DNA from 4 places in the Pseudogulbenkiania sp. FW507-F1 genome. Region 1 is predicted to be linked to each of the others. Evidence: predicted binding sites of a transcription regulator. Region 1 holds the regulator's gene; each other region holds the start of a gene.
The links. The regulator sigma-54, encoded in region 1, starts transcription at its own class of promoters, with help from an activator protein. The targets are predictions, from matches to a motif close to CTGGCACGCTTCATGCTT.
Positions count from the first base shown of each region.

Region 2: flgB (flagellar basal body rod protein FlgB) is a predicted target of sigma-54. The motif match lies at 3,511-3,528, and genes of this name have one in related genera.
Region 3: AC3WG5_RS16510 (ANTAR domain-containing response regulator) is a predicted target of sigma-54. The motif match lies at 2,152-2,169, and genes of this name have one in related genera.
Region 4: nirB (nitrite reductase large subunit NirB) is a predicted target of sigma-54. The motif match lies at 3,228-3,245, and genes of this name have one in related genera.

Region 1 covers NZ_JBYSWM010000020.1:6,577-12,287, forward strand. Annotated here, with positions in the region: gene AC3WG5_RS13430 (KpsF/GutQ family sugar-phosphate isomerase) at 1-907, shown strand, start outside; gene kdsC (3-deoxy-manno-octulosonate-8-phosphatase KdsC) at 916-1,440, shown strand; gene lptC (LPS export ABC transporter periplasmic protein LptC) at 1,437-2,000, shown strand; gene lptA (lipopolysaccharide transport periplasmic protein LptA) at 1,990-2,511, shown strand; gene lptB (LPS export ABC transporter ATP-binding protein) at 2,508-3,236, shown strand; gene AC3WG5_RS13455 (RNA polymerase factor sigma-54) at 3,242-4,645, shown strand; gene hpf (ribosome hibernation-promoting factor, HPF/YfiA family) at 4,713-5,042, shown strand; gene ptsN (PTS IIA-like nitrogen regulatory protein PtsN) at 5,160-5,621, shown strand; gene hprK (HPr(Ser) kinase/phosphatase) at 5,614-5,711, shown strand, end outside.
Region 2 covers NZ_JBYSWM010000019.1:13,082-18,792, reverse strand. Annotated here, with positions in the region: gene AC3WG5_RS13065 (ATP-binding cassette domain-containing protein) at 1-1,393, opposite strand, end outside; gene tsaD (tRNA (adenosine(37)-N6)-threonylcarbamoyltransferase complex transferase subunit TsaD) at 1,582-2,607, opposite strand; gene AC3WG5_RS13055 (OsmC family protein) at 2,914-3,333, shown strand; gene flgB (flagellar basal body rod protein FlgB) at 3,554-3,964, shown strand; gene flgC (flagellar basal body rod protein FlgC) at 3,967-4,377, shown strand; gene AC3WG5_RS13040 (flagellar hook assembly protein FlgD) at 4,395-5,087, shown strand; gene flgE (flagellar hook protein FlgE) at 5,124-5,711, shown strand, end outside.
Region 3 covers NZ_JBYSWM010000032.1:13,780-19,490, reverse strand. Annotated here, with positions in the region: gene AC3WG5_RS16525 (sensor domain-containing phosphodiesterase) at 1-868, shown strand, start outside; gene AC3WG5_RS16520 (YMGG-like glycine zipper-containing protein) at 1,033-1,335, shown strand; gene AC3WG5_RS16515 (DNA-3-methyladenine glycosylase I) at 1,446-2,018, opposite strand; gene AC3WG5_RS16510 (ANTAR domain-containing response regulator) at 2,193-2,777, shown strand; gene AC3WG5_RS16505 (CmpA/NrtA family ABC transporter substrate-binding protein) at 3,025-4,305, shown strand; gene ntrB (nitrate ABC transporter permease) at 4,330-5,244, shown strand; gene AC3WG5_RS16495 (ABC transporter ATP-binding protein) at 5,248-5,711, shown strand, end outside.
Region 4 covers NZ_JBYSWM010000032.1:5,138-10,848, forward strand. Annotated here, with positions in the region: gene AC3WG5_RS16460 (molybdopterin oxidoreductase family protein) at 1-93, opposite strand, end outside; gene nirD (nitrite reductase small subunit NirD) at 252-563, opposite strand; gene nirB (nitrite reductase large subunit NirB) at 632-3,064, opposite strand; gene AC3WG5_RS16475 (EamA family transporter) at 3,350-3,760, opposite strand; gene AC3WG5_RS16480 (LysR family transcriptional regulator) at 3,855-4,736, shown strand; gene AC3WG5_RS16485 (bifunctional protein-serine/threonine kinase/phosphatase) at 4,747-5,711, opposite strand, start outside.

The sequences.
Region 1 (5,711 bases):
CGCGCTCCGCGCCCGGCTCGACGGCGCCTTCCTCGCGGCCATCGACGCCATCCTCGCCTGCGCCGGCCGCCTGGTCGTCACCGGCATCGGCAAGTCCGGTCACATCGGCCGCAAGATTGCCGCCACCCTGGCCAGCACCGGCACCCCGGCGTTCTTCGTGCACCCCGCCGAGGCCGCCCACGGCGACCTCGGCATGATCACCGACGGCGACGTGCTGCTGGCGCTGTCCAACTCCGGCGAGAGCGACGAGGTCATCGCGCTCCTGCCCGCGCTCAAGCGCAAGGACATCACCCTGATCGCCATGACCGGCCGCCCCGACTCCACGCTGGCGCGCGAAGCCGACATCCACCTCGACGCCGCGGTCGAGATGGAGGCCTGCCCGCTCGGCCTGGCGCCCACCTCCAGCACCACCGCGGCCCTTGCGCTGGGCGATGCGCTGGCGGTCACGCTGCTGGAGGCGCGCTCGTTCCGTGAAGAAGACTTCGCGCTGTCGCACCCCGGCGGCAGCCTGGGACGGCGTCTGCTGGTGCACGTGCGCGACCTGATGCACGCCGGCGACACCCTGCCGGTGGTGCAAAGCGGCACCACGCTCAAGGACGCCCTGCTGGAAATGACCCGCAAGGGGCTCGGCATGACCGCGGTAGTCGACGCTTCGGCCAACCTGGTCGGCATCTTCACCGACGGCGACCTGCGCCGCACCCTGGACAAGACCCTCGACCTCTCCGGCCTCGCCATCGACGACGTGATGTTCCGCCAGCCGCGCACCATCAGCGCCGAACGGCTGGCCTCGGAAGCGGTCAAGCTGATGGAAACCCACAAGGTCAACGGCCTGCTGGTCGTCGACGACGCCGGCCACCTGGTCGGTGCGCTCAACATGCACGACCTGCTCCAGGCCCGGATCGTATAAGGACACGCATGCAAACGATTCACGAACTCGCCCGCAAGGTGCAACTCCTGATCATGGACGTCGACGGCGTCCTCACCGACGGCCGCATCTTCTTCACCCCGGACGGCGAAGAAATCAAGGCCTTCAACACCCTCGACGGCCACGGCCTGAAGATGCTGCAGAGCACCGGTGTCAAGCTCGCCATCATCACCGGCCGCGCCGCGCGCTGCGTCGAGCACCGCGCGCGCGGGCTGGGCATCGACTACTACTTCCAGGGCGTCGAGAACAAGGTCGGCGCGTTTCAGACCCTGCTCACCCAGGCCGGCGTCGACGCCGACGCCTGCGCCTACATCGGCGACGATGTGGTCGACCTGCCGGTGATGCGCCGCGTTGGTCTCGCTGTGGCGGTGCCCGACGCCCCCAGCCTGGTGCGCCAGAACGCCCACTACGTCACCGGCTTCGGCGGCGGCCAGGGCGCTGTGCGCGAACTCTCCGAGCTCATCATGCAGGCCCAGGGCAGCTTCGATGAGGTGATGAACAGGTACCTGGCATGATCCTGCGCGCCCAGCGGCTATTTCCCATCGTCCTCCTGGCCCTGACCGGCCTCTTGACGTTCTGGCTCGACCAGATCTCGCGCTGGACGCCGGAGACGCGCGCGCTCGACCCGAACAAGCCCGAATTCGTCGCCGAGCACTTCACCGCCCTGCGCTACGACACCACCGGCAAGGTACAAGACCAGCTCAGCGCCCAGCGCATGTGGCAGTACCCGGGCAAAGACGACCTGTTCTTCGACGCCCCCACGCTGCAGGTCTTCGCCGCCGGCGTGCTGCAGTACGACGTGCGCGGCCAGACCGGTCGTTACAACAACAAGACCCGCCAGGCCTTCTTCGACCGCCAGGTGACGCTGTTCAAGCCGGCCGACGCGCAGCGCCCGGAAACCCGCGTCGACACCTCGGTGATGTACGTCGACCTCGACAAGCGTCTGGCCCGCTCCGCGGCCCCGGTCACCATCCATTACGGCACGTCGGTAGCCCGTTCGGTCGGCTTCACCTACGACCAGCGCGCCGGCCTGCTGAAACTGCTCTCGAATGCAAGGGTCGTCTATGCGAAATAAATTCACCCTGACGCTGGCCGTGCTGGCCGGACTGTGCAGCGCCACGGCCGCTCTGGCGGAAAAAGCCGACCAGAGCAAACCAATCGAAATCAACGCCAACAGCGGCACCCTCGACCAGCTCAAAGGCCACACCGTGTGGGAAGGCAACGTCGTGGTGACGCAGGGCACGCTGCGCGTCAACGCCGACCGCGTCGTCGTCACCCGCGACGACAAGGGCAACCAGACGGTGCAGGCCACCGGCAAGGTGGTCACCTTCCGCCAGAAAATGGACGGCAAGGACGAATACATCGAAGGCCAGGCCAGCCGCCTCGACTACACCGGCATCACCAACACCGCCGTGCTCACCGGCAACGCCCGCGTCAAGCGCGGCGAAGACCTGGTGATCGGCGACGTCATCACCTACAACACCCAGAGCCAGACCTACCAGGTCAAGGGCGGCGCCGCCACCGGTCCCAACAAGGGCCGCATCACCGTCATCCTGCAACCGCAAACCACCGGACAGCAGCCATGAACGCCAGCGTACTGAACGTCACCGGGCTGAAGAAGCGCTTCAAGAAGCGCACCGTGGTCAAGGACGTCTCGCTCAACATTGAAAGCGGCGAGGTGATCGGCCTCCTGGGGCCCAACGGCGCCGGCAAGACCACCAGCTTCTACATGATCGTCGGCCTGGTCAGCGCCGACGACGGCCGCATCCAGCTCGACCAGCAGGACATCACCCACTTCCCGATGCATCAGCGCGCCCGCCTCGGGCTGGGCTACCTGCCGCAGGAAGCATCGATCTTCCGCAAGATGACCGTGGACGAAAACGTCCGCGCCATCCTCGAGATCGCCGGCCTCAAGGGCGAGGAGCTGGAACAGGAACTGACGCTGCTGCTGGACGACCTCAACATCGCCCACCTCCGGGAAAGCAACGCGCTGGCCCTGTCCGGCGGCGAGCGCCGCCGCGTCGAGATCGCCCGCGTGCTGGCCACCCGCCCGCGCTTCATCCTGCTCGACGAACCTTTCGCCGGGGTCGACCCGATCGCCGTGATCGACATCCAGAAGATCATCTCCTTCCTCAAGGAGCGCGGCATCGGCGTACTGATCACCGACCACAACGTGCGCGAAACGCTGCGCATCTGCGACCGCGCCTACATCATCAGCGACGGCGCCGTGCTGGCCTCCGGCAAACCGCAGGCCCTCGTCGACAATGAAAAAGTTCGCCAGGTCTACCTGGGCGAACATTTCCACCTGTAACCGCCATGAAGCAGTCGCTACAGCTCAAGGTCTCGCAGCAGCTCACGCTGACCCCGCAACTGCAGCAGTCGATCCGGCTGCTGCAACTGTCCACCGTCGACCTGCAAACCGAAGTCGAGCGCTTCCTGCAGGACAACCCGCTGCTGGAACGGGGCGACGAGCCCGTCGCCGACAGCGCCCCGGCCGAGACCGCTGGCGGCGAGGCCGAGCCCGAACGCCAGGAACCGGAACGCGAGGACAACAGCAGCGGCGAACTCACCGACTGGGGCAGCGGCAGCCGGCGCGGTGAAGACGGCGACGATTACGACCCGATGGCTAACGTGCCGCGCCCGGTCACGCTGCGCGAACACCTGCTGGCGCAGCTGGGCGAAATCGCCCTGCCCGAGCGCGACTGCGCCATCGTGCAGCTCTTGATCGAGGAACTGGACGAAGACGGCTACCTCACGATCGACCTGCAGGAACTGGCCGCCTCGCTGCCGCTGGAACTGGGCATCGAGGAAGACGAACTGGCGTTCGGTTTGAAACTGCTGCAGCAGTTCGAACCGCAGGGGGTCGGCGCCCGCTCGCTGTCCGAATCGCTGGCGCTGCAGCTGGCCCAGTTGCCCGACAGCACCCTGGGCAAGGCCCTGGCGCATGCCATCGTCCGCGAGCACCTGACCCTGCTCGGCAATCGCGACTACACCCGGCTCAAGCGTCTCTTCGACGTCAGCGACGCCGAACTGAAGCAGGCCCAGGCCCTGATCGCCCGCCTCAACCCGCGCCCGGCCTCCGGTTTCGGCGTCGACGACACCCGCTACATCATCCCGGATATCGCCGTGCGCCGCGTCAAGGGGCGCTGGCGCGCCGAGCTCAACAACGCCGCCGTGCCGCGCCTGCGCGTCAACCAGATGTACGCCCAGATGCTCAGCGAAAACCGCGGCGGCGGCGGTGAAATGAGCTCGCGTCTACAGGAGGCAAAATGGCTGGTGAAGAATATTCAGCAACGATTTGACACTATCCTGAAAGTGGCGGAATCTATAGTCGAAAGACAGCAAGCGTTCTTTGAACACGGTGAAGTAGCCATGCGTCCACTCATCCTGCGCGACATTGCGGATGAGCTGGAACTGCACGAATCCACGGTCTCCCGTGTGACGACGCAGAAATACCTGCTGTGCCCGCGCGGCTTGTTCGAGCTGAAGTATTTCTTCGGCAGCGCACTGGAAACGGACAGCGGCGGCGAGTGCTCGGCCACCGCCATCAAGGCGCACATCCGCCAGATGATCGACGCCGAAAACCGCGCCAAACCCCTCTCCGACAGCGCCCTGGCCGACGAGCTCGCGAAACAGGGCATACAGGTTGCAAGACGCACCGTAGCGAAGTATCGTGAAGCCATGCAGATTCCACCGGTCAATCTGCGCAAGGTCCTCTGACCTTGGATTGAATCATCAGCATGCCCGGCAGCATCCGCCGGGCAGCCAACACAAGAAGGAGTAAGGTATGAACCTCAAAGTAACCGGTCTCCACCTCGACGTTACCCAACCGCTGCGTGATTACATCGAAAGCAAGCTCGAACGCATTACCCGTCATGTCGACCACGTGATCGACGTGGCGGTGACCCTGTCCGTGGACAAGCTGGTCCAGAAGGCCGAGGTCAACGTCCATCTCTCCGGCAAAGACATCCACGTCGAAGCCACCGAGTCGGACATGTACGCCGCCATCGACCTCCTGATGGACAAGCTGGATCGACAGGTTCTCAAGCACAAGGAAAAGCTGAGCGAACACCGGGCCATTCCGACACCGGCCCCGGCACCAGAAGCCACACTCTAAGCCCTTGATTGATAAAGCGGGAACCATCAGGTTCCCGCTTTGCTTTGCACAGTCCTTTCTCTGTCACACCAAAGCAACTAGAATCGTCGGGTTTTTGGCAGCTCTCAACAGACCCCTATGAGCCTGATCGGCAAAATCCTAACTCGGGACAACGTCCTGCTCGACCTCGACGTGGCCAGCAAGAAGCGCGTCTTCGAGCAGGTAGGCCTCCTGATCGAGAACACCCGCGGCATCGCGCGCAGTGAAGTGTTCGAGTGCCTGTTCGCCCGCGAGAAGCTCGGTTCCACCGGGCTCGGGCAAGGTGTGGCCATTCCGCACGGCCGCGCCCGTGGTCTGAAAGAGGCGGCCGGCGTACTGATCCGCCTCAAATCGGCGATTCCCTTCGACGCCCCGGACGGCAAGCCGGTACAGATCCTGTTCGTGCTGCTGGTGCCGGAACAGGCCACCGACCTGCACCTGCAGGTGCTGTCGGAACTGGCCCAACTTTTCTCCAGCCGGCCGCTGCGCGAAAAACTGCTCGCCGCCCAGAATGCCGACGAGCTCTACACCCTGCTGACCGAATGGTCTCCCAATGCCTAGCATAAGCGTTCGCAAGCTCTACCACGACAACCAGCACAAACTGAACCTGAGCTGGGTTGCCGGGACCGGCGGAGCCGACAACCTGATCGG
Region 2 (5,711 bases), on a different contig from region 1:
TCTCGAGGTCGAGGTGGTTGGTCGGTTCGTCGAGCAGCAGCAGGTTGGGCTTTTCCCACACGATCAGCGCCAGCGCCAGGCGCGCCTTCTCGCCGCCGGACATCGGCCCCACCGGGCTGGTGGCGGCGTCGCCACGGAAGTTGAAGCCGCCGAGGAAGGTGCGCAGTTCCTGTTCGCGCGCCTGCGGCGCCAGCCGCGCCAGGTGCTGCAGCGGCGTGTCGTCCATGCGCAGCGTTTCCAGCTGGTGCTGGGCGAAGTAGCCGATCTTCAGCATCTGCGCCCCGATCACTTCGCCTTCCAGCGCCTTCAACTCGCCCGCCAGCAGTTTGACCAGGGTCGATTTACCGGCGCCGTTGACGCCCAGCAGGCCGATGCGGCTGCCGGCTTCCACCGACAGCGACACGCGCTGCAGGATCGGCGTGGCGCCGTAGCCGATGGCGACCTTGTCGAGCCGCAGCAGCGGGTTGGGCAGGGAGGCCGGCGTGGCGAAGGTGAAGTCGAACGGCGAGTCGACGTGCGCCGGGGCGATGCGTTCCAGCTTCTCCAGCGCCTTGACCCGGCTCTGCGCCTGGCGTGCCTTGGTGGCCTTGGCCTTGAAGCGGTTGATGAACGATTCGAGGTGGGCGATCTGGCGCTGCTGCTTGTCGAACTCGGACTGCTGACGCGCCAGCTTCTCGGCGCGCATGGTCTCGAACTGGCTGTAGTTGCCGGTGTAGAGCGTGAGCGTCTGGTTGGCCACTTCGACGATCTGGCCGCACACCGCGTCGAGGAAGTCGCGGTCGTGCGAGATGACGAGCAGCGTGCCGGGGTAGGCCTTGAGCCAGTCCTCCAGCCACAGCACGGTCTCGAGGTCGAGGTGGTTGGTCGGTTCGTCGAGCAGCAACAGGTCGGAGCGGCACATCAGCGCCTGCGCCAGGTTCAGCCGCATGCGCCAGCCCCCGGAGAAGCTGGCCACCGGCCGCTCCTGGGCTTCCGGGGCGAAGCCGAGGCCGGTCAGCAGCTTGGCGGCACGCGCCGGGGCGGCGTAGCCGTCGATGTGGTCGAGCTCGCCATGCAGCTGGCCGATGGCGGCGCCGTCGTTGGCCTGTTCGGCTTCGGCCAACTTGCGCTGCAGTTGACGTAGTTCGGCGTCGCCGTCGAGCACGTAGTCGAGCGCGGAGCACTCCAGTGCTGGCGTTTCCTGCGCCACGTGGGCGATGGTCCAGTGCGCCGGCACCGAGGCGTCGCCGCTGTCGGCGTGCAACTGGCCCATCAAGAGGGCGAACAGGCTGGACTTGCCGGCGCCGTTGGCCCCGACCACGCCGACCTTGTAGCCGGGGTTGAGGGTGAGGCTGGCGTTGTTGAGCAGCTCTTTCAGCCCGCGGCGCAGGCTGAGGTTTTGCAGTTGGATCATGGGGTTTCCTGCGCCGCTGACGGCGCGGTTCAAATCATCGTCGTGGAGACTATTTCAGTAGGTGAGCGAGCCAAAGCAGGCTGAGTGCCGCCAGCGCACAGGAACCGGAATGTACACGGAGTACATGAGGATTCCGAGCACTGCCGGCGCTCAAGATGCGCAGGCGTAGCCACCTAATGGGATAGGCTCTAGGCGGCGGGCAGGCTGCCCAAATCCCACCTCGGCTTGACGCTGTAGCCGCCGGCCGGCTGGGCGTACTTCAGGCGCATGGCGCCGGCGTAGGCGATCATCGCGCCGTTGTCGGTGCACAGCGCCAGGGGCGGGTAGAACACCTCGAAGCGGCCCTTGGCGGCCAGCGCGTCGAGCGCGGCGCGCAGCTGCTTGTTGGCGCCGACGCCGCCCGCCACCACCAGCCGTGCCATGTTGGCCTGCTTCAGCGCCTTGAGCGACTTGCCGACCAGCACGTCGACGATGGCGTCCTGGAAGGCGCGGCAGATGTCGTTGCGGGTTTGCGGGTCGATCAAGCCATGCTCGGCCTCCTGGTGCCGCACCAGCGTCAGCACCGCGGTCTTCAGGCCGGAAAAGCTCATGTCGAGATCGTCCGACTTCAGCATCGGGCGCGGCAGCGAGAAGCGCGCCGGATCGCCGCTTTCGGCCAACCTGGAGAGCGTCGGGCCGCCGGGGTAATCGAGGCCGAGCAGCTTGGCCGTCTTGTCGAAGGCTTCGCCGGCGGCATCGTCGAGCGTCTCGCCCAGCACGTCGTAATCGCCGACGCCGCGCACCGCCATCAACTGGGTGTGGCCGCCGGAGACCAGCAGGGCGACGAAAGGGAAGGCCGGCTTCGGCTCGGCCAAGAGCGGCGAGAGCAGGTGGCCCTCGAGGTGGTGCACGCCGACCACCGGGATGCCGAGCCCGAAGGCCAGCGCGTTGGCGATGCTGGCGCCGACCAGCAGCGCACCGCCCAGGCCCGGCCCTTGGGTGTAGGCCACGGCGTCCAGGTCGGCGAGCTGCTTGCCGGCCTCGGCCAGGCAGGCCTCGGTGAGCGGGATGGCGCGTCGGATGTGATCGCGGCTCGCCAGCTCCGGCACCACACCGCCGTATTCGGCGTGCATCGCCATCTGCGTGTGCAGCTGATGGGCCAACAGGCCCTGTTCCGTGTCGTACAGTGCGACCCCGGTTTCGTCGCAGGACGATTCAATACCCAGTACCAGCATGGTCAATGTTTTCAAACCTGTTCATGATCTTGCCACGCCCCTGATCGGGGCTCATGTGCATTGCGTGCGAATCTCTGCGGGCACACCTGAAGATGTGCCCGCAGAGATTCGCTCAGCGATCGGAAATCCTCACGTACTGCGTGTAGATGCCGGTTTCTACGCTGCGCTTCGCCCCCGCCGAGGCCCGGTCGCGACAGGTCGCGAGCAGGTTCCCAGCGGGAAAATCTTTTCATTTTACCGGCGAATCTTTGTGAGCCCAAATCGGCAATGGTAGTCTTGCAGGCTTGATTGACCAGGAGGACAACAATGCAGGCCAAACTGAGATGGATCGACGGGGTGTGTTTCATGGGGGAGACCGGCAGCGGTCACGCCGTGGTGATGGACGGCGCGCCCGAAGGCGGCGGCCGCAACCTCGGCCCGCGCCCGATGGAACTGCTGCTGCTCGGCACCGCCGGCTGCACCAGCTACGACGTGCTGGGCATCCTGAAAAAGTCGCGCCAGGACGTGCACGACTGCTGGGTCGATATCGACGCCGACCGCGCCGACACCGACCCCAAGGTGTTCACCCGCATCCATTTCCACTTCGTCGTGGTCGGCCGCGAGCTGAAGCCCGACGCCGTCGAGCGCGCCATCAAGCTGTCCGCCGAAAAATACTGCTCGGCCTCGATCATGCTGGGCAAAACCGCCGACATCACCCACGATTTCGAGCTGCGCGAACCCGCCTGAGCCAGCGGGCTTCGGCCAACGTTGGCAGCGTGTCACGGCGCCACCTTAAGGGTGGCGTTTTTCATCGCTGCCGCTAGGGCGGCAATAGTTGCCGCTTTGCCGTCCTGTCCAGCTTGCCGCTCCGTCGTCCTTCGGGCGAATTCCCGTCTTTTCAAGCCCTTGCCCCTAGTGATCGTGTTGGCATGAAAAATGCTTTTGGGGTGTCATCCAGGAGAAGGTCATGCTCGACAAGATTGCCCACTATTTCGATTTCCAGCAGCAGGCGCTCAATCTGCGCGCCAAGCGCGCCGAGGTGATCGCCAGCAACATCGCCAACGCCGATACGCCGAACTACAAGGCGGTGGATCTCGATTTCGCGTCGGCGCTGCAGTCGGCGCAGGGCACGCAATCGCGTCTGGCCCTGAACGTCACCGACCCGGCGCATATCGCCTCGTCGTCTGGCGCGGGCGGAGCCGGCGCTCCCGAGCTCAAGTACCGCAGCGCGGTGCAGCGCAGCCTGGACGGCAACACCGTGGACATGGACGTCGAGCGTGCGGCCTTCACCGACAACGCCATGCAATACCAGTCCACGCTGACCTTTCTCAATCGTCGCATCTCCAGCCTGAACGAAGCCATCAAGGGAGGTCAGTAAGCATGTCGCTGAGCAACGTCTTCACCATTGCCGGTTCGGCGCTGACCGCGCAGTCGATGCGCCTCAACGTGGTCGCGAGCAACATCGCCAACGCCGAGAGCGCCACCAGTTCGACCGGCCAGCCCTACCAGGGGCGGCACGTGGTGTTCACCGCCATCCCGGTGTCGGCCACTCAGCCGCAGGTGGCCGGCGTGCGCGTGACTTCGGTGGTGGAAGACACCACCCCGCCGCGCCTCAAGTACGACCCGGGCAATCCGCTGGCCGACCAGCGCGGCTACGTCAACCTGCCCAACGTCAACCCGGTGGAGGAGATGGCCGACATGATTTCCGCCGCGCGGTCCTACCAGACCAACGTCGAACTGATGAATACCGCCAAGAACCTGCTGCAGAAGACCCTGCAGCTGGGGCAATAAGCCTGGAGGGCTGAGACATGACCGTGACGTCCACGACCAATAACCCCTACACCGTTTTGAACACCGGCAACAGCACCTCGTCGTCCTCTGTCTCGGCGTCCTCGGCGGAAGGTATCCAGAACCGCTTCCTGACGCTCTTGACCACCCAGCTCAAGTCGCAGGATCCGCTGAATCCGATGGAAAACAATGAGATCACCTCGCAGATGGCGCAGATCAGCCAGGTGACCGGCCTCGAGAACCTCAGCAAATCGATCAACTCGCTGCTGCAGAGCCAGTACGGCACCCAGTCGCTGCTGGCGGCCTCGCTGGTCGGCAAGAGCGCGATGATCGACGGCAATACCCTCACCCTGGCGCAAGGCGGCACGGCGCAGGGCGGCGTGATTCTCGACGGCTCGGCGCAGAACCTGGCGATCACCGTGAAGAACGCGAACGGCGAGGTGATCGATACCTTCACCATGAACAATGTCGACAGCGGCCTGACCACCTTCAACTGGGACGGCACCGACAAGGACGGCAACGCCGCCGCCGCCGGGGTGTACACCTTCAGCGTCGCCGCCACCAACGAGAGCAACGGCAAGACCACGTCGGTGACGGCCGAGCCGCTCTCCAACCAGCACGTCGACGCCGTGGTGTGGGACAAGGGCAGCCCCTACATCGTGACGCCGCAAGGTGGCCGCGTGGCCATCGCCAATATCGTTCAAGTGTCTTGATGCTGCAGTACTGAAAGCGTACCGGGAGAGTAAGAAATGGGTTTCCAACAGGGTTTGAGTGGCCTGGCTGCAGCGTCCAAGCAACTGGAAGTGGTCGGCAACAACGTGGCCAACGCCAGCACCAACGGCTTCAAGCGTTCACGCTCCGAGTTCGCCGACATGTACGGCTCCAGCCTCTACGGTGTCTCCAACGCCCAGGCCGGCATCGGCGTACGCACGGCGGAGGTCAGCCAGTTGTTCGACCAGGGCAACATCAACTCCACCGGCAACAACCTGGACCTGGCCATTTCCGGCAAAGGCTTCTTCGTCCTGAAGTCGCCCAGTGCGGCGTCCAGCCAGGATGCCTACAGCCGCAACGGCGCCTTCCAGGTCGACGCCAACGGCTATCTGGTCAACGGCGACGGCTACAAGCTGCAAGGTTATGCCGCCCAGAACGGCGTGATCCAGTACACCGCCACCCCGGTCGACCTGCAATTCCAGACCAGCCTGATTTCGCCGACCGCGACCAGCAACGTCGATCTGGGCGTCAATCTGAACTCCAGTGCGACGGTCATCAGCCCGACGCCGACGGTGAACCCGACGGATACCAGTACTTACAATTCCGCCACCTCGGTCAAGGTCTAC
Region 3 (5,711 bases), on a different contig from region 1:
GGCGCACAGCGGTTTTCCCGCCCGGCGCGTGGTGGTGGAAATCCTCGAGGGCACCATTGCCGACCAGTCGTTGTTGAGCGAGGCGGTGACCAATTACCGCCGTATGGGCTGCCTGGTGGCGCTGGACGACTTTGGTGCCGACGCCTCCAACATCGAGCGCATCTGGCGTGCCGCGCCCGACATCGTCAAGCTCGACCGCAAGCTGATCGCCGCCGCCGAGCATTCGCCGCGGGCTCGGCGCGTGCTGCCGGCCACGGTGGCGCTGATCCACGAGGCGGGCAGCCTGGCGCTGATCGAGGGGGTCGAGAACGAGGAGCAGGCGGCCATCGCGCTGGACAGCGATGCCGACCTGGTGCAGGGCTTTCACTTCGCGCGGCCGGCGCCGCAGCCGCTGCGCCATGGCGACGGCGGCATCGCTGCGCTGTCCGCCCGGCACGCCGCGGCGCAGGCCTCTGCGCGCCAGCGCCGGGAATTGCAGGTCTACGCCAGCGCCTTCCAGCGCGCGGCGCAGCGGCTGTGGACCGAGCAGGGTCTGGCGTCGGCCTGCGCCGAGCTGCTGGCGATGCCGCAAGTGGACCGCTGTTACCTGATCGGCGCGGACGGGGTGCAGATCGGCGCCAGCGTGCTGCGTGCCGACCACGAACCGGCGTCCTCGCGCTTCGCCCCGCTGGAGGAGGCGCAGGGCGCCAACTGGGCGCGCAAACCCTACCACTACCGTGCCCTGGCCCACCCCGGCCAGCTGCAAGTCAGCAGCCCCTACCTGTCGGTCGCCAACTCCCGGCTGTGCGTGACGCTGTCGCTGACGGTGCCGTTGGCGCAGGGGCAGCGGGTGCTGTGTTGCGACATCAAACTGGAAGGGCTGGCCTGACGATGACTCCGTACGCCAGGATGTCAGGCGAGAGATCTTCGGCCGGGGCGGCGGCGTAAGCATCAGGCTTAACAATTGTTAGTACTTCTTGACAGCGCCGGGTGGCGATCTTGGTTATGATGCCGCCGTTGATGATTACTGCACTAGCCTTAAGGAACACAGCCATGAACAAGAACCGTTGGATGGTCGCCCTGCTGGCCGGCAGCCTGTTGCTGACCGGCTCGGCCTACGCCATGGACAGCAACGCCGTGCTCGGCGGCGCGCTGGGCGGTGGTGCCGGCGCGGCGGTCGGTTCGGCATTGGGTGGGCGGGATGGCGCGATGATCGGCGCGGCGGCCGGTGCCGCCATCGGTACCGGTGTCGCAACCCGGCCCGAACCGCGTCGCACCATCGTAGAGCATCGTTATGTCGAAGAGCGCGGCTGGAAGCGCGGGCACCGCCACCATCACCATCGCTACGACGATTAAGAGCTAAAAAAGCCGCATCGAATCGCTTGTGTCAGCAAGGCGCGCAGCCGGTGTCCGGGGTTCCCGGCACCGGCTTTTTGTTGCGTGAGGCGCTAGCGGGCGAGCGCGGCTCAGCCTTGTCGTTGCGGGTGACGGTGACAGCCGATCAGGTGGTCGTTGACCACGCCGGTGGCCTGCAGGAAGGCGTAGATCACCGTGCTGCCGACGAAGTTCATGCCGGCCTTCTTCAGCTGTTTGCTGATGGCGTCGGACAGGGGCGTGGAGGCGGGGCATTCGGACAGGCTGCTCCAGCGATTGATTACCGGTTGGCCGTCGACCTGGGCCCATAGCCAGGCGGCGAAGCTGCCGTGAAGACGCTGCAGCTCGAGAAACACGCGGGCGTTGCGGATGGCGCTGTGGATCTTCAGCCGGTTGCGCACGATGGCCGGGTTCTGCAGCAGGCGCTCGACGTCGGCCTCGTCCATGGTCGCGACGCGTGCCGGGTCGAAGCCGTGGAACGCGGCGCGGTAGCCTTCGCGTTTCCTGAGGATGGTGATCCACGACAGCCCGGCCTGGGCGCCTTCCAGCACCAGCATTTCGAACAACTTGCGGTCGTCGTGCACCGGCACGCCCCATTCCAGGTCGTGGTAGGCCACGTAGAGCGGGTCATCGCCGCACCACGGGCAGCGCGTTGCAGTAATCATGGTCTTCGGCCAACCTTAAAGTAAGCCCACGCTGCGTTGGGTCTCCGCCGTATCGAGCCGTTTGCCTTTTGGGGGCCCGAGACAGGTTGCACGCAGATCGTGGACAGGTAGTTTGCATGGAAAGAGCATCGACCCGGCATGGTGCTTGCTTCACCTTTTCTGTGCAATAGGGAGATGACAGTGCTGACGGTAATGCTGGTGAACGATGGATCGGGCAAGGCGGCTGCGCTCAAGGAGGCGCTGACGCAGGCCGGCGTGCGCGTGATTGCGGAAGTGGAGGTGTCGCTGCGGCTGGGTGAAATGATCGACAGCATCCGCCCCGACATCGTGCTGATCGACTCCGATGCCCCATCGCGGGACATGCTGGAGCACGTCTGCGTCAGCAGCGCGCACAGCGAGCGGCCGGTGGTGATGTTTACCGACGACGCCCGCCGCGACACCATCCGCGCCGCGCTCGCGGCCGGGGTGGCCGCCTACGTGGTGGGCGATGTGGTGCCCGAGCGCATCCAGCCGCTGTTGGAGGTGGCGATAGAGCGTTATTCGCTCGACAAGGAGCGGCGTGAGGAGCTGGACGGCATGCGCCAGCGCCTGGCCGACCGCCAGGTGGTGGAGAAGGCCAAGGGCTTGCTGATGCAGATGAAGGGCATCGGCGAGGACGAGGCCTACCGCCAGTTGCGCGAGCGGGCGATGAAGTCGCAAAAGAAGATCGGCGACGTGGCGCGCGAGGTGGTGGAGCTGGCGAACTGGCTCAAAGGCTGAGCGTGCGGTGGTGCAGAACGCACGTGTGCAGTGCACAAAAGCGTAGGTCATAAAAAATATTCCTTTAAAAACAGACGATTGTTGTCTGGCATGGTAGTTGCGTATGGCGTGGTGACCGGGTAGGCCACCAACGGCGGCGGCTCCATCCGGACAGGCAACGGCGCCTGTCGCACCCTCTCCGACGCGGAGCGGGACGACAGGCGCTTTTTGTTTCCGGCTGTTTTTTTCTGCAATGAGGGAGAAGGAAATGGAAGACACGCGCACATCGATCGACAGCAGTTCGCCCGCGGCGCCGGAGCGACGCACTTTTCTCAAGGGAGCACTGACCACCATGGGGTCCACCACCTTGCTGGCCGCCTTGCCGGCCGGCATCGCCAGCAGCGCCTGGGCTGCCGGCAGCGACAAGCCGGAAAAAACCGAAGTCAGAGTCGGCTTCATTCCCCTTACCGACTGTGCCTCGGTGATCGTGGCCTCCAAGATGGGCTTCGACAAGAAGTACGGCATCACCATCGTGCCGTCCAAGGAGGCGAGCTGGGCCGCGGTGCGCGACAAGCTGGTCAACGGCGAGCTGGACGCCGCCCACGTGCTGTACGGCCTGGTGTACGGCGTGCACCTGGGCATCGGCGGTCCGAAGAAGGACATGGCGGTGCTGATGACGCTGAACCAGAACGGCCAGGGCATCACGCTCTCCAACCAGCTCAAGGCCAAGGGCGTGACCTCCGGCCCGGCGCTCGCCAAGCTGATCAAGGCCGAGCCGCGCGAATACACCTTTGCCCAGACCTTCCCCACCGGCACCCACGCCATGTGGCTCTACTACTGGCTGGCCGCGCAGGGCGTCAACCCGATGAGCGACGTCAAGACCATCGTGGTGCCGCCGCCGCAGATGGTGGCCAACATGCGCGTCGACAATATGGACGGCTACTGCGTCGGCGAGCCGTGGAACGCCCGCGCCATCGCCGACAATGTCGGCTTCACCGTGGCCACCACCCAGCAGATCTGGGCCGGCCACCCGGAAAAGGTGCTGGGCAGCACCGGCGACTGGGTGAAAAAGAACCCGAACACCGCGCGCGCGCTGACCGCGGCGCTGCTGGAAGCCTCGCGCTACATCGACGATGTCAAGAATCGCGCCAGCGTGGCCAAACTGATTTCCGACAAGGCCTACGTCAACGCGCCGGAGCCGGTCATCGAGGGGCGCTTCCTTGGTTCCTACGAAGACGGCCTGGGCAAGAAGTGGCAAGACCCCCACCTGATGAAGTTCTTCGACGAGGGCAGGGTCAACTTCCCGTATCTCTCCGACGGCATGTGGTTCCTCACCCAGCACAAGCGCTGGGGCTTGCTGAAGGCCGATCCGGACTACCTGGGCGTGGCGCGACAGATCAACCAGATCGCGCTCTACAAGGAAGCCGCTGCGCTCGCCAAGGTCGCGCTGCCGCGTTCCGATATGCGCTCGGCCAAGCTGATCGACGGCGTGGTGTGGGACGGCAAGGACCCGAAAGGCTACGCCGCTTCGTTCAAGATTCGCGCCTGAGCCACGGAATAGGGGAGAACCACCATGCAAGCCATCAAGCATGAAGCCCGTGTCGTGAGCGGCACAGAGAGCAAGACCGTGGAACAGACACTGCCGGCGCGCACCGCGTCGAAACGCCGTTTCCCGTCGCTGGAATCGGCCGACACCTCGCCCGCCGTGCGCCTGCTGGTGCAGGCGATCAAGACCGTGGTGCCGCCGCTGTTGGGGCTGGCGCTGCTGGTGCTGGTCTGGGCCGTGGTTGCCAAGTCGCGCGGCGGCCTGCCGGGGCCGCTGTCCACCTGGGAATCGGCCAAGCTGCTGTTCGCCGATCCGTTCTACCGCAACGGGCCGAATGACCAGGGCGTGGGCTGGAACATCCTCAATTCGCTCGGGCGCGTCGGCATCGGCTTCGGCCTGGCGGCGCTGGTGGGCATTCCCGCCGGCTTCATCCTCGGCCGCTTCGCCTTCGTCTCGGCGATGTTCGCGCCGGTGATCAGCCTGCTGCGACCGGTTTCGCCGCTCGCCTGGCTGCCGATCGGCCTGTTGGTGTTCAAGGCCGCGAGCCCGGCGTCGATCTGGGTGATCTTCATCTCCAGCGTGTGGCCGATGATCCTCAACACCGCCGCCGGGGTACGTGCGGTGCCGCAGGATTACCTCAACGTGGCGCGCGTGCTGAGATTGTCCGAGTTCAAGGTGTTCACCACCATCCTGTTCCCGTCGGTGTTGCCGCACGTGTTGACCGGGGTGCGCCTGTCGATCGGCGTGGCCTGGCTGGTGATCGTGGCGGCCGAGATGCTCACCGGCGGCGTCGGCATCGGCTTCTGGGTGTGGGACGAGTGGAACAACCTCAACGTCGAGCACATCATCATCGCCATCTTCATCGTCGGGCTGGTCGGGCTCTTGCTGGAGCAGGCGCTGATCCTGCTGGCGCGCCGCTTCAGCTTCGGTCAGGGAGTGTGAGTCATGGAAAAATTCGTCGAATTGCAAGGCGTGGGCAAGAGCTTCGCTAGTCGCCAGGGCCGTTTCGTGGCGCTGCGCGATGTAAACCTGACCATCCGCCAGGGCGAGTTCGTGTCGCTGATCGGCCACTCCGGCTGCGGCAAATCCACCGTGCTCAACATCGTCGCCGGGCTGTACGACCCCGATGCCGGCATCGCCTTGTGCGGCGGGCGCGAGATCGACGGGCCGGGGCCGGAGCGTGCCGTGGTGTTCCAGAACCACAGTCTGCTGCCGTGGCTGACCTGTTACGGCAACATCTACCTCGCGGTGGAGAAAGTGTTTGGCCAGCGCGAGAACAAGGTCCAACTCAAGGCGCGCTGCGAGGCGGCGCTGGCGCTGGTCAACCTGAGCCACGCCAGCGACAAGTACCCGCACGAGGTGTCGGGTGGCATGAAGCAGCGTGTCGGCATTGCCCGCGCGCTGGCGAT
Region 4 (5,711 bases), on a different contig from region 1:
CTGGCCGTCGGACTGGATCAGGACACCGCAGCCGGTGCCGCAGTAACAGCAGATCGAGGAGACAGTCTTGTTGCGTCCCGTGGTGTCTGTCATGTGATGTCTCCCAATGCGATCAATCTTGATGGAGCCTTGCCGTAGGGCGGAAGCCGCGCCGAGCTGGGCGTTCCGTCGAGGCGGGCGTGCCGCGCTCACGCAGAACGCCCTACATCAGCTCGTTTCGGCCCGGCTTCGGCGGAGCGCCCCGTGACGGCTCATTTCAGGTCCAGCGAGACCTGGCCGTCTTCGACGCGTACCGGGATGTGGCCGGTGCAGCCGACATCGGGCGCGCAGGCCTCGCCGGTCTTGAGGTCGACCACCCAGTTGTGCAGCGGGCAGGCCACGGTGTGGCCGGAGATGATGCCCTGCGACAGCGGGCCGCCCTTGTGCGGGCAGCGGTCGACCAGCGCGAACACGTAGTCGTCCTCGGCGCGGAAGATGGCGATGTCGTCCTGACCCTCGCGCTTGAGGACGCGGGCGCCCTGCTTCGGGATGTCATTGATGGTGCAAACGGTTTTCCAGTTCATGCTGATCTCCTTGTCCATTCGTGCCGGGAGCACGGGTGCTGACGACGTGCTCCCGCGGCGGTCTGGCATTACACGGTGAGCGGTTCGAATTCGTGACGGGCGACACCTTCCTTGACGCGCTCGGTCCACGGGTCCTTCTCGAAGGACAGGGCGAAGCGCAGCCGCTCGTACAGGGCCTTGCGGTTTTCCAGGTTGTCGACCACCTGGGCCTTGATGAAATCGAGGCCGACGCGGTGCAGGTAGTGCACGGTGCGCTCGAGGTAGAACGCCTCCTCGCGGTAGAGCTGCAGGAAGGCGCCGGAGAGTTCCAGCACTTCCTCGCGTGTCTTCACCTTGGCGAGGAACTGCGCCACCTCGGTCTTGATGCCGCCGTTGCCGCCGATGTAGAGCTCCCAGCCGGAGTCGACACCGATGATGCCGACGTCCTTGATGCCCGATTCGGCGCAGTTGCGCGGGCAGCCCGAGACCGCCAGCTTGACCTTGGCCGGGCTCCACATGCCGGTGAGGTCCTTTTCCAGGTCGATGCCCATCTGGGTGGAATCCTGCGTGCCGAAGCGGCAGAACTCGGAGCCGACGCAGGTCTTCACGGTGCGCAGGCTCTTGCCGTAGGCGTGGCCGGACGGCATGTCGAGGTCGGCCCAGACCTTGGGCAGGTCTTCCTTCTTCACGCCCAACAGGTCGATACGCTGGCCGCCGGTCACTTTCACCATCGGGATGGCGTACTTGTCGGCGACGTCGGCAATGCGGCGCAGCTCGGAGGCGTTGGTGACGCCGCCCCACATGCGCGGGATCACCGAGTAGGTGCCGTCCTTCTGGATGTTGGCGTGCACGCGCTCGTTGATGAAGCGCGACTGCGGATCGTCCTTGGCTTCGCCCGGCCAGGTGGCGATCAGGTAGTAGTTGATCGCCGGGCGGCAGGTGGCGCAGCCATCCGGGGTGCGCCATTCGAGGAAATCCATCACCTGGCGCAGGCTGGTCAGGTGCTGTTCGCGGATGACCTTGCGCACGCCGCCATGGGTGTGTTCGGTACAGCCGCACACCGGCTTCTCGGACTTGGGCTTGACGTCGGCGGCGCCGCCGACGCAGTTGATCAGGATCTGCTCGACCAGGCCGGTGCACGAACCGCAGGAGCTGGCGGCCTTGGTGTGCTTCTTGATCTCGTCGACGGTGAACAGGCCCTTTTCCTGGATCGCCTTGACGATGGTGCCCTTGCACACGCCGTTGCAGCCGCACACTTCGGCGTCGTCCGGCATGCCCACCACCTTGCTCTGGCCGGCGTGGCCGACGTCGCCCTGCCCGCCTTCGCCCAGCATCAGCACGTCGCGCATCTCGGCCACCGACTTGCCTTCGCGGATCAGGCGGAAGTACCAGGCGCCGTCGGCGGTGTCGCCGTACAGGCAGGCGCCAACCAGTTTGTTGTCCTTCAGCACCAGCTTCTTGTAGAGGCCGCCCATCGGGTCGGACAGGGTGATGGCTTCGGTGCCGTCGTCGCCCATGAAGTCGCCGGCGGAGAACAGGTCGATGCCGGTGACCTTGAGCTTGGTCGAGGTGGCGGCCGGCACGTAACGACCGATGCCGTAGTGCGCCAGGTGGTTGGCGGCGACCTTGGCCATGTCGAACAGCGGGGCGACCAGGCCGTAGGCCACGCCGCGGTGGCTGACGCACTCGCCGACGGCATAGACGCGCGGGTCGTAGGTCTGCATGGTGTCGTTCACCACCACGCCGCGGTTGCAGTAGAGACCGGATTTTTCGGCCAACTCGGCGTTCGGGCGGATGCCGACGGCCATCACCACCAGGTCGCCCGGGATTTCTTCGCCATCGGCGAAGCGCAGGCCGGCGACGCGGCCGGTGCCGTTGTCCAGCAGCGCGGCGGTCTGCTTCTGCAGGTGGAAGGCGATGCCGCGGTCTTCCAGGCTCTGCTGCAACAGCTTGGCGGCGGTACGGTCGAGCTGGCGGTCGAGCAGCCATTCGCCGAGATGCACCACGCTCACCTCCATGCCGCGCGCCATCAGCCCGTTGGCGGCTTCCAGGCCCAGCAGGCCGCCACCGATCACCACGGCTTTCTTGTATTTCTGGCTGGCCTCGATCATCAGGTTGACGTCACGGATATCGCGGAAGGTCACCACGCCGTCGAGGTCCTTGCCCGGCACAGGCAGGATGAAGGGGTTGGAGCCGGTGGCGAGCAGCAGGCGGTCATAAGGAGCTTCGGTGCCGTCGGAGGTGCGCACCACGCGCTTGACGCGGTCGATCTCGGTGACTTCCTTGCCCATGTGCAGGGTGATGCCGTTTTCGGCGTACCACTCCACCTCGTTGAGCATGATCTCCTTCAGCGTCTGTTCTCCCGACAGCACCGGCGACAGCAGGATGCGGTTGTAGTTGGGGTGCGGCTCGGCGCCGAAGACGGTGATGTCGTAGAAGTCGGGCATGAGCTTGAGCAGCTCTTCCAGCGTGCGTACGCCGGCCATGCCGTTGCCTACCATGACGAGTTTCGGTTTGTTCATCGGGATCTCCTTAGCATCGTGGCTACGCCGCATTCACCCTTGCCGCAGCGAGACCAAATAAAAAAAGTCCGTTCCCATGGATTCCCCCATGTTGAACGGACCTCTTTGTCCTTACCCGCTTCACCGCCATTGGCAAACCGGGCATTGTTGTCTGCTGCATTACTAGCAAGCACCGTGCCAGCTTCAGGATGCCCCTTTGGCGGGGGTTCCAGGCCATTGCCCGGTTGCGACCAGTACGTTGCAGTGCACCAACGCACCAAGAGCGTGCACGGTGCGTCACGCCCGCTATTTCTGCAGCATCAACCACAAGCCGGCCAGGCTTACCATGGCCCCGCCCAGGCGCAGTAGCGAGGGTTGCTCACGAAACAGCAAGAAGCCCAGCGGCAGCAGCACCAGGGTGCTGATCACGTTGGCGCTGAGCGAGGCCACGCCCATCTGCCAGCCGGCGCGGTAGGCCAGCAGAAAACCCAGCTCGATACCGAGGATGCCGAGCGCGACGCCGCTGCTGCTCCAATTCACCGCCAGCAGGCTGCGGCTGCCGGGGCTGAACAGCATGCCGACGAGGCACAGCAACATGGCCAGGCCGTAGCTCACGGCCAGGGTCAGGAACGGATTCACCGCTTGCGGTACGTGCTTGAGCGACAAGTGGTAGATCACCGAGCCGGCGACCGCCAGCAACAAGGCAGACAGATACATGATGGACTCCCTATAAAGTGGATGCCTCCATGCTATCGGCCCGTATCAGGTATAGGTAGACTGTCGTTTACTATGCCTGTTATAAGGAATGTTTATGACTATGGACCTGGATACCGCCTTGCTGCGCGCTTTCGTCAGCGTGGTCCGCCATGGCAGCATCAACCGCGCCGCCACCATGCTGCAGCGCACCCAGCCCGCCGTCAGCCTGCAGATCCGCAAACTGGAGCAGCAGCTCGGCCAGCCCCTGCTGGAGCGTTCGCCACGCGGCATCCGGCTGACCGGGGCCGGCGAGGCGCTGCTGCCCTACGCCGAGCGCCTGCTGACGCTGACCGACCAGTTGGTGCCGGGGCTGGGCGGCCGGCCCGCCAGCGTGCAGCACCGCCGCATCGGCATCATGGAGGATTTCACCGGCACCCGGCTGCCGCGCGTGCTGGCGGATTTCGCCAGCGTGCATCCGGGACTGCGCCTGTCGGTGACGGTAGGGCTGAAGGCGGAGTTGTTCGCCGCGATGAACGCCGGCGAACTCGACGTCATGGTGAGTTCGCCACTGGCCGACAGCGCCCTGCTGCCGAAGCCGGATGCCCAGTTCCTGTGCCCACTGGCGTGGTTCGCCGCGCGCGGCAAGGTGCCGCCGTCGTCCTCCTCCTTGCCGCTGGTGATTTTCAGTGCCCCCTGCTCGTGGCGCGAACAGACGCTGGCGACGCTGAACCGGGCCGGACAGCCATGGCATATCGTGTTCGAAAGCGCCAGCCTGCCCGCCATCCAGGCGGCGGTGGAAGCCGGCCTGGGGGTGGCGGCGATGCTGGCGGACACGCCGCCCGACCACAGCCGCTGCATCAACGACGGCAGCCTGCCGCCGCTGCCCGGCATGCCGGTCGGCGTCTACCGGCAAAACGGCGACGGCGACCCGCTGACGCGGCAACTGGCGGAATTGTTCTGCCGCGAGTTGGACATGCCCGTAGCGACGGCAGCCTGAGCCCCGCCGCTCACCACACCAGCAGCAGGTACACCAGCACCAGGTTGAGCAGCAGCGACACCAGGGCGATGGCGCGCCACAGCTTGAGCGGCGCGCGCTCGGCCCACGGCACGCGACGGCGCACGGAAACCGGCTGCGCGTCGCCCTTCTCCAGCGCGAGCTGCAGCTCTTCCGCGGTTTCGAAACGGCGTGCCGGGTCGCGCTCGACCGCCTTCAGCAGCACGTTTTCCAGCCACAGCGGCAGATCCGGGCGGTAGCGCGTCGGCAGTTCCGGGGTGCCGAAACGCGGGTGCTGGAACGGTTCCACCTCGCCGTAAGGGTAGTGGCCGGTCAGCAGCCAGTACAGCGTCACGCCAGCGGCGTAGAGATCGGTGCGCACGTTGGCCGAAGCGCCCTCGAACAGCTCCGGCGCCATGTAGCTCGGCGTGCCCGGCACCGCACCGTCGCGGTCGACGGTGAGCCCGGGGCAGTACGCCACGCCCAGGTCCAGCAGGCGCAGCTTGTCGTCGTGATCGATATGGACGTTTTCCGGCTTGACGTCGCGGTGCACGATATTGAGCCGGTGCAGCGCCGCCAGTGCGCGCGTCAGGCGCAGGCCGATTTTCACCACCTCGCTCGGACCGATGCTGCCGCCCTCGCGCTGGCGCCGTTCGGCCAGGTTTTCGCCGGCGTACCAGCGCAGCAGGTAGTAGAGGTGCTGGCGTGCCGGCAGCGGTTTAACCTCGGCGAAGTAATGCGCGGTCAGGCGTTTCTGCAGCCACTCCTCGACCAGCAGCGCCTGCTCGGCCTGGCTGTCGCCGGCCAAGGTCGGCGGCAGCGTCTTCATCACCCAGCGCTTGCCCGCGCTGTCGAGCACGCGGTAGGCGAGCCCGGACGGGGCGTCGTTCAACACCGCCTCCACGGTGAGGCAGTCGAACTCCTGCCCCGGCTTGAGCCGCGGCGGCAGCGACTGGAAGGCCCCGCGCGCCAGCTCGT